2 regions of the Dietzia sp. NPDC055877 genome follow, and region 2 is predicted to be linked to the other one. Evidence: predicted binding sites of a transcription regulator. Region 2 holds the regulator's gene; the other holds the start of a gene.
The links. The regulator LexA, encoded in region 2, represses DNA repair genes until DNA is damaged. The targets are predictions, from matches to a motif close to CGAACANNTGTTCG.

Region 1 (3,724 bases), on a different contig from region 2:
TGGAGCCTCCGTAGTGTGGGGCCTTCTCAACGAGGACCACGCTGAGGCCCTTCTTTGCTGCCGCGAGGGCGGCCGTCATGCCTGCTCCACCGCTGCCGACGACGACGACGTCGAATTCCTGGTCTGCCATGTAGAACACGTTATAGAACTGATGGCAATCGCGCCAGACGCCCCAGGTAGCATCCCCCTCATGCTCAACGAGGAGACCCGTGCCACTCTCGCGCAGCGACTCTGGGACGCCGAGGCCGGCGTGACCCCGATCGCCCCGCTCACCGACGACCACCCGGACCTGACCCCGGACGACGCGTTCGAGATCCAGCTCGTCAACATCCGGCGCAAGCTGGACGCGGGCGCCGTGGTCACGGGCCACAAGGTGGGCCTGGCCTCCAAGGCCATGCAGGAGATGATGGGCGTCGACGAGCCCGACTACGGCCATCTCCTCGACACCATGGAGTACCCCGAGGGCACGCCGATCGAGGCGGCGAGGTTCTGCTTCCCCCGCGTCGAGGTCGAGGTGGGCTTCATCCTCGGCGCCGACATCCCGCCGGAGGGCTGCTCCCAGGAGGAGGCCGCCGCCGCGATCGAGTGGGTCGTGCCGTCCATCGAGTTGATCGACTCGCGGATCAAGGACTGGAAGATCACCCTCGGCGACACGATCGCCGACAACGCCTCCTCGTGCGGCTACGTGGTGGGCTCCGGCCGCGTGCGCCTGGCCGACATCGATGTGGCGGCCATCGAGGCCACGCTCTACAAGAACGGCGAGTTCCTCGCCTCCGGCCGCTCCGATGCGGTGCTGGGCAACCCGCTCAACTCGGTCGGTTGGCTGGCCTCGACCGTCGCCAAGTTCGGCGTGCGCCTGCGCAAGGGCGACGTGATCCTGCCGGGCACCGCCATCCGCGCCATGGACGCAACCCCGGGCGACGCCTTCCGCGCCGACTTTGCCGGGCTGGGCTCGGTCTCGATGGAGTTCCGCTAGCGGTCTGCGTTGAGCGCACGCCCCGCCGCCACGGCCACCCGGGTGACCAGCGGCTCCAGTCGGGCCAGCGCGCTCTCGTCCGCCGCGCTGGCCGACAACGCCGCAACCGCCCGAGTTCCCCCGGGGGCCGGTCCGGAGTCGACGGCGGCGTCGTCGTCAAAAACCGGGGCGGCCACGCAGTACAGGCCGGGCGTGAGTTCGGCATGGTCCAACGATCGCCTCCTGCGCCGGATCTCGGCGAGCTCGACCGCCAGCGCGTCCGCCGAGGTGACGGTGGTGTCGGTCCACGCCACCATCGGCCCCCGGGCCACCCGCGCGGCGGCCTCGTCGTCGAACGCCAGCATCGCCTTGCCGACCCCCGTGCAATACGCGGGCAGCCCGCCCCCGATCCGTGACGGCGACGGGATCGGCCGCGGCCCGTGCAGCTTGTTGAGGTAGACCACCTCGTCGCGGTGCAGTGTCGCCAGGTGGACGGTCGCGCGCGTGGCCTCGAAGAGGTGCGCGAGAAAGGGCGTGAGGACCCGGCGGATCCGCTCGTACTCCGGCGACACCGGGATCGGGTCCAGCTCGTGGATCAGCGGACCCAGCCGGTAGTGCTGGCCGATCCGCGTGACCGCGCCGTTGCGCTCGAGCGCGGCGAGGAGCCGCAGTGTCGTGGACTTGGCCAGCCCTGTGGCGCGCGCGAGTTCGCTCAACGTCAGGCCGCCGCTGCCCGCGGCCGTCGCGCGCAGCACGTCGAAGGCGCGATCGACGGGGGACGCGGGGGGCTGTGTCATGTAGCGAGTGTAGCGCGATGCTCCGACACAGTGCCCGGTCTGATTCGAACACTTGCGCGATAGTGGGACGGCGGGTACGGTCGTACATACGTTCTACTGATGTGCGGCGGGGGTGGCGATGATGACGACGACGTCGGCGGGTTCGTTGTCTGCGGTTCCCGAGTCCTCCTGCTGCGAGGATCTTGCCGCTGTGAGCGAGGCGGCGCGGTCGGCGACGCTGGCGCAGAATCGGGCCGGGGCCACGCGGTTGGAAGCGGCTGCGTTGTTGGTGCGGCAGCTGGCTCGGGCTGCTGAGGCCGACGATTCGGGGCGGCCGGGGTATGCGCGGTTGGATCCGCAGGCGCGGGCCCGTGACCATATGGCGGCGGCGTGTCAGCTGACGTGTTGGCACGCGGGCCGGTTGGTGATGGCCGGGGTGCAGATCCACACCCGGCTGCCGCGGATGCTGTCCATGGTCGGGCGGGGGCTGTTGCCGGAGCAGTTGGCCATCGATATCGCCTGCCGGTTGGCGCAGGTGCCGGACGGAATCGTCTCTGATGTGGAGGATGCGGTCATGGCCCGCGTCGGGCACGATCTGGACGGTGGTGACCGGCCGTCGCGGTCGGCGGTGGAGGCGATGATCGACCGGGCCGTGGAGCGTCTGGATCCCGGGGCGGCGCAGGACGCGGTCGATGCGGCCACAGAGTCGCGCACGGTGCGGTTTCGCCGGGGCCGCGACGGGATGGCCTCGATGTGGGCCAAGCTGCCGATCGGGGACGCGGAGATGCTGCGCCGCAGGATCGAGACCGATGCCGCCGCGGCCGCCGCCGACGGGGTGCCGCGGCCCATGGACCAGCTCCGCGCTGACGCACTGTCGGCGTTGGCGGTGTACTCGCCGGCCGGGCCGGCCGAGGTCGTTGATGGCATCGAGCTCGGCCCGGTGCAGGTCGGGGCGGACCTGCCGCGCCCGACGGTCGGTAACGCCGCCGCCGCGAGCGGTCAGCCGATCCGGATCAGTGTGATCGCCGCGGCCGCGCGGGGACGGCCGGATCAGGTGGAGTTCGTCACCGGCGCGTACACCAGCTTCGACTGGCTGTGCCAGGAACTGCTCGAGGGCGATGACGCGCGGGTGCGGTTCGAGATCATCGACCCCGCCCCCGGCGCCCTGGACGCCCCGGAGCGGGCACTGCGGTACGTCCTCTCCCCGGCGTTGGCCGAGCGGATCCGGCTGCGTGATGGCACCTGCCGCCACCCGGGCTGCGCGGTCGATGCCCGGGACTGCGACATCGATCATGTGATCGCGTTCGACCGGGCCACCCCGGAGTTGGGCGGGCCGACCCTGGAGTGGAACCTGATGTGCCTGTGCCGCAAACACCACCGCGAGAAGACCTTCGGCACCAACTCCTACCGGCCCGGGCCGCTGGGCGAGCTGATCATCACCACCGACACCGGACACCAACACCGCACCCGACCCAAAGGGCCACTGGCCCGGGCACGCGAGGGCATCCAGGAACAGGTCGAGATCATCCTCAACGACAGACTCTTCTCACCCGACGGATACCTCACCAACCCACCCGGCACGGACAGACGCGACCGACCCGCCTGAAGCGTCAGTTCTCTGGTGTTCTACTGAACGGCACACTCGTTTGTGGCGGGGGTTCCGCGCGGGCGAGACTGCTGTCATGACGGAGAAGAAGAAGCTCACAGCCGCGATCGTGGGGTCCGGCAACATCGGTACCGACCTCATGTACAAGCTCGAGCGCAGCGAGTACATCGAGCCCAGGTGGATGATCGGCATCGACGCCGAGTCCGAGGGGATGAAGCGCGCCGCCGAGCACGGCCTCACCTGCATGTCCGGTGGTGCCGACGAGTTGCTCGCCTCGATCGAGGCCGGTGGCGAGAAGCCCGACCTGCTGTTCGAGGCCACCAGCGCCTACGTGCACAAGGAGTACGCCCCCAAGTACGAGGCCGCCGGCATCGTCGCGGTCGACCT
Region 2 (3,724 bases):
TCCGGCAAGGTGAGCGTGCTCAAGGATGTGATCGCCGCCACCGGCGCGGATACGGTGATCTGTGACGGTGAGCTGACCCCGGGCCAGCTGATCTCGCTGGAGAAAGCCGTGAACGTCAAGGTCATCGACCGGACCGCACTGATCCTGGATATCTTCGCCCAGCACGCCACGAGCCGCGAAGGCAAGGCGCAGGTCTCGCTGGCCCAGATGGAGTACATGCTTCCCAGGCTGCGGGGTTGGGGCGAGTCGCTCTCCCGGCAGGCAGGCGGCCGCGCCGGCAGCAACGGTGGGGTGGGCCTGCGCGGTCCCGGCGAGACCAAGATCGAAACCGACCGCCGCCGGATCCGTGAGCGGATGGCGAAGCTGCGACGCGAGATCAAGGGTATGAAGCAGGCTCGCGACACCAAGCGTCACCGCCGTCGTGCCACCCCGGTGCCGTCGATCGCGATCGCCGGGTACACCAACGCCGGTAAATCGAGTCTCCTGAACCGGATCACCGGAGCCGGGGTGCTCGTTCAGAACGCGCTGTTCGCCACCCTGGACCCCACGACCCGGCGTGCAGATCTCCCGGACGGGCGAACGGTCGTGTTCACCGACACCGTGGGCTTCGTCCGACACCTTCCCACGCAACTCGTTGAGGCATTCCGATCGACTCTGGAAGAGGTCGTCGATTCGGAACTGCTCCTGCACGTGGTCGATGGCTCGGATCCGATGCCGCTGCACCAGATCGAAGCGGTGCGCAGGGTGATCAACGACGTCGTCGAGGAGCAGGGCGCCGAGCGGCCCCGTGAGTTGGTCGTGATCAACAAGATCGATGCGGCAGACCCGTTGGTGCTGACCGAGCTGCATCACGCGGTTCCGGACGGCGTGTTCGTGTCCGCCGCGACGGGGGAGGGGATGGACGAGCTCCTCGAGGCGATCATGGACATCATTGCCTCCGGTGACACTGAGGTCACGCTACTCGTGCCCTACCGGCGGGGTGAGGTGATCTCCCGGGTGCACGCGGAGGGCGCGGTTCTCGCTGAGGCGCACACGCAGGAGGGCACGAGGATCACGGTGCGGCTGCCCCAGTCGGTGGCCGGCGAGGTGTCCGAGTTCCTGGCCGACGGCACACACGGCGGCGCCGCCTGAGCCCGGGTTCCGGGAGCAGGCGGCGCGGGCCGGACTGGGGACTTCTCGTGAACGTCACATCTTGCGGAAGACCGTGACAACCTTGCCGAGCACCGTCGCATGCTCGCCGGGAATGGGGCTGAACGCGGGATTATGGGGAAGTAGCCAGACGCCCGTCTCGTCCTTACGGAAGGTCTTGACCGTGGCCTCCCCGTCGATCATCGCGGCCACGATCTCGCCGTTGTCGGCCACGTTCTGCTGACGGACCACCACATAGTCGCCGTCACAGATCGCGGCGTCGATCATCGACTCGCCGACCACCTTGAGCATGAACAACTCCCCCGACCCCACCAGGTCCGCAGGTAGCGGGAACACTTCGTCGACCGCCTGTTCAGCCAGAATCGGCCCCCCGGCGGCGATGCGCCCCAGCACGGGAACATAGACCGCTTCCGTTGCCCCGGACGGGCGCCCCTGAGGCGGGGTGGGTGCGCGCCGACCCCGCGACTTCTGGCCCGGGACGCCATGCACGTCGACCGCCCGCGGCTTGTGGGGATCCCGGGTCAGGAAGCCCTTCTTCTCGAGGGTCCGGAGCTGATGCGCGACGGAGGAGGTGGACTGCAGTCCCACCGCATCGCCGATCTCCCGGATGCTGGGCGGATATCCACGGTCTTTCACCGTGTCGTGGATATGTAGCAGCACGCTCTTCTGACGAGGCGTGAGCGCCTCGAAGTCCGGTTTCGGCATCGCGATGTCCCTTCGGCGAATGGATGTTCGACGTCTCTCTTTGTCTACACCCTAGACGGGCCGGGAACGAAGCGCCACACACCTGTTCGAAGAAATTCGCGCTCGGGTGGTGACTGTGTCGGAGTCGCGTGATACAACTCTAGGCAGTGTTCGAGTTCGAACAGGTGTTTCGGGCAACACACACAAGCGTGCGATTCCGTGTCGCACAGTCTGTCGAGTAGGGAGTGGCCATGTCCGTTCAGGAGCTTCAGTCGCACGCGCACCTCACGCGGAGCTGGACCGAGGTCTGCGCAGGGGAACACGGCGTCGTCCCGGTCCGGGACTCGGGGGGCCGGGGCGGGCGGCCGGCGTCGGCTCTGCCGTCCGGCGCCTCACGCACCCGGCCGGTGGTCCGTTCGAAGGGCCGACGTGCCGGTGGGGCTGTGAGCACGGATCGCGCGCGGCCGGTATCGGCACGCCGGTCAGTGCAGCGCCGGGGTGTGGCATTCGACCGATCACCGGCGAGCGGTCGTTCGACTTCTGCTGCCCCGGTCGTGCCCGGTCGTCGGATCGTGGTCCGATCGGCGGGGTCTGTGCGCGCGTGCGACGTGCAGGCGCCGGCGACGGCGCCCGTGGGAGTGGTGGATGACGTGCCGACGTGGGCGCTGGTCGTCTGTGGAGTCCTTTTCGGGATCGCGATGCTCCTGGCGCTGGCCTTCCTCGGCGGGCCCGCCTACGCGTGATCGGGTGGTCGGCCTCTTAGACTGGAGTAGAGACGGCACATGGTCCGTCTCCGTCCCGGTGAGCAGTTCACCTGAGGGCGTGAGATCCGGTCAATGAAGGGCGGAACGGGAATGTACTGCCCGACGTGCCACAACGAGGACTCCCGGGTGATCGATTCCCGGTCCGTCGACGAGGGGCAGGCGATCAGACGCCGTCGCGAGTGTTCGGAATGCGGGCACAGGTTCACCACTCTCGAGACGCCTCTGCTGACGGTCCTCAAACGCAATGGAGTGACCGAGTCCTTCAGCCGCGACAAAGTGGTCAGAGGCGTGCGCCGTGCATGCCAGGGGAGGTCTGTGGAGGAAGCCGCACTCCGCAGGCTCGCGCAGCAGGTCGAGGACGCGGTCCGCGCACGAGGCGCCTCCGAGGTCCCTGCGCACGAGATCGGACTCGCCATCCTGGGGCCGCTGCAGGACTTGGACGAAGTCGCGTATCTGAGGTTTGCCTCCGTATACAAGCAGTTCAGTTCGGCGGACGATTTCGAACGAGAGATCATCGCTCTCAAAGAGCGCCGCGACACTCGGTAGCCGGCCGGCTCAACGCGAGGACTTCTGGGACAGTGCGGTACGGACAGCCTTGCCGATCCGCTCCGGCGATACCGACTGGGCCGTACCGAGCGACTGCGCGAACAGCCCGACCCGGTATTCCGCCAGCATCCACCGCAGGTCACGGATCGCTCTGGCGCCGCCCGGCCGCGCGCGAAGCACAGCACATGCCTCCTCGACCGTGGATTCCGAGCGGGCAACCCGTGCCGACAGTTCGGCGTGGCGCCCCGGCGCCTTCTCCGCCAGATCCAGGCGCATCGACACGGCTCGGACATGGCGCTCCAGATGCGGCAGCACGGACGCGGGATGCCGGGCCAGGAACCCTTTTCCGGTCAGGTACTCCAGAGAGGGACGAACAGTGTCAGCGAGCGTGGGCGGAGACTCCGCCAGGCGTGCCGAGACCTGCTGAGCCTGGACCAACGCTGTCACGACGGTCGAGATGGAGGTGGCGACAGCCCCCGGCACCTCGGCCCGCGCGGTGGCACGTAGTTCCAGGAAATCAGCGGCCTCGAGTACCGGCGCGCCCTGTCGGCTCGCGATCAGTCTGGCGCACACGGCGAGAG

Region 1: a site for LexA is predicted at 1,834-1,847, ahead of ACWGLC_RS09240 (DUF222 domain-containing protein). Genes of this name have one in related genera too.

Annotation. Positions count from the first base shown of each region.
Region 1 is NZ_JBSHCV010000006.1:104,128-107,851, reverse strand. It holds gene kstD (3-oxosteroid 1-dehydrogenase) at 1-130, opposite strand, end outside; gene ACWGLC_RS09250 (2-keto-4-pentenoate hydratase) at 191-976, shown strand; gene ACWGLC_RS09245 (IclR family transcriptional regulator) at 973-1,752, opposite strand; gene ACWGLC_RS09240 (DUF222 domain-containing protein) at 1,943-3,337, shown strand; gene ACWGLC_RS09235 (acetaldehyde dehydrogenase (acetylating)) at 3,414-3,724, shown strand, end outside.
Region 2 is NZ_JBSHCV010000003.1:308,032-311,755, reverse strand. It holds gene hflX (GTPase HflX) at 1-1,131, shown strand, start outside; gene lexA (transcriptional repressor LexA) at 1,186-1,854, opposite strand; gene ACWGLC_RS05805 (hypothetical protein) at 2,334-2,576, shown strand; gene nrdR (transcriptional regulator NrdR) at 2,688-3,143, shown strand; gene hrpA (ATP-dependent RNA helicase HrpA) at 3,153-3,724, opposite strand, start outside.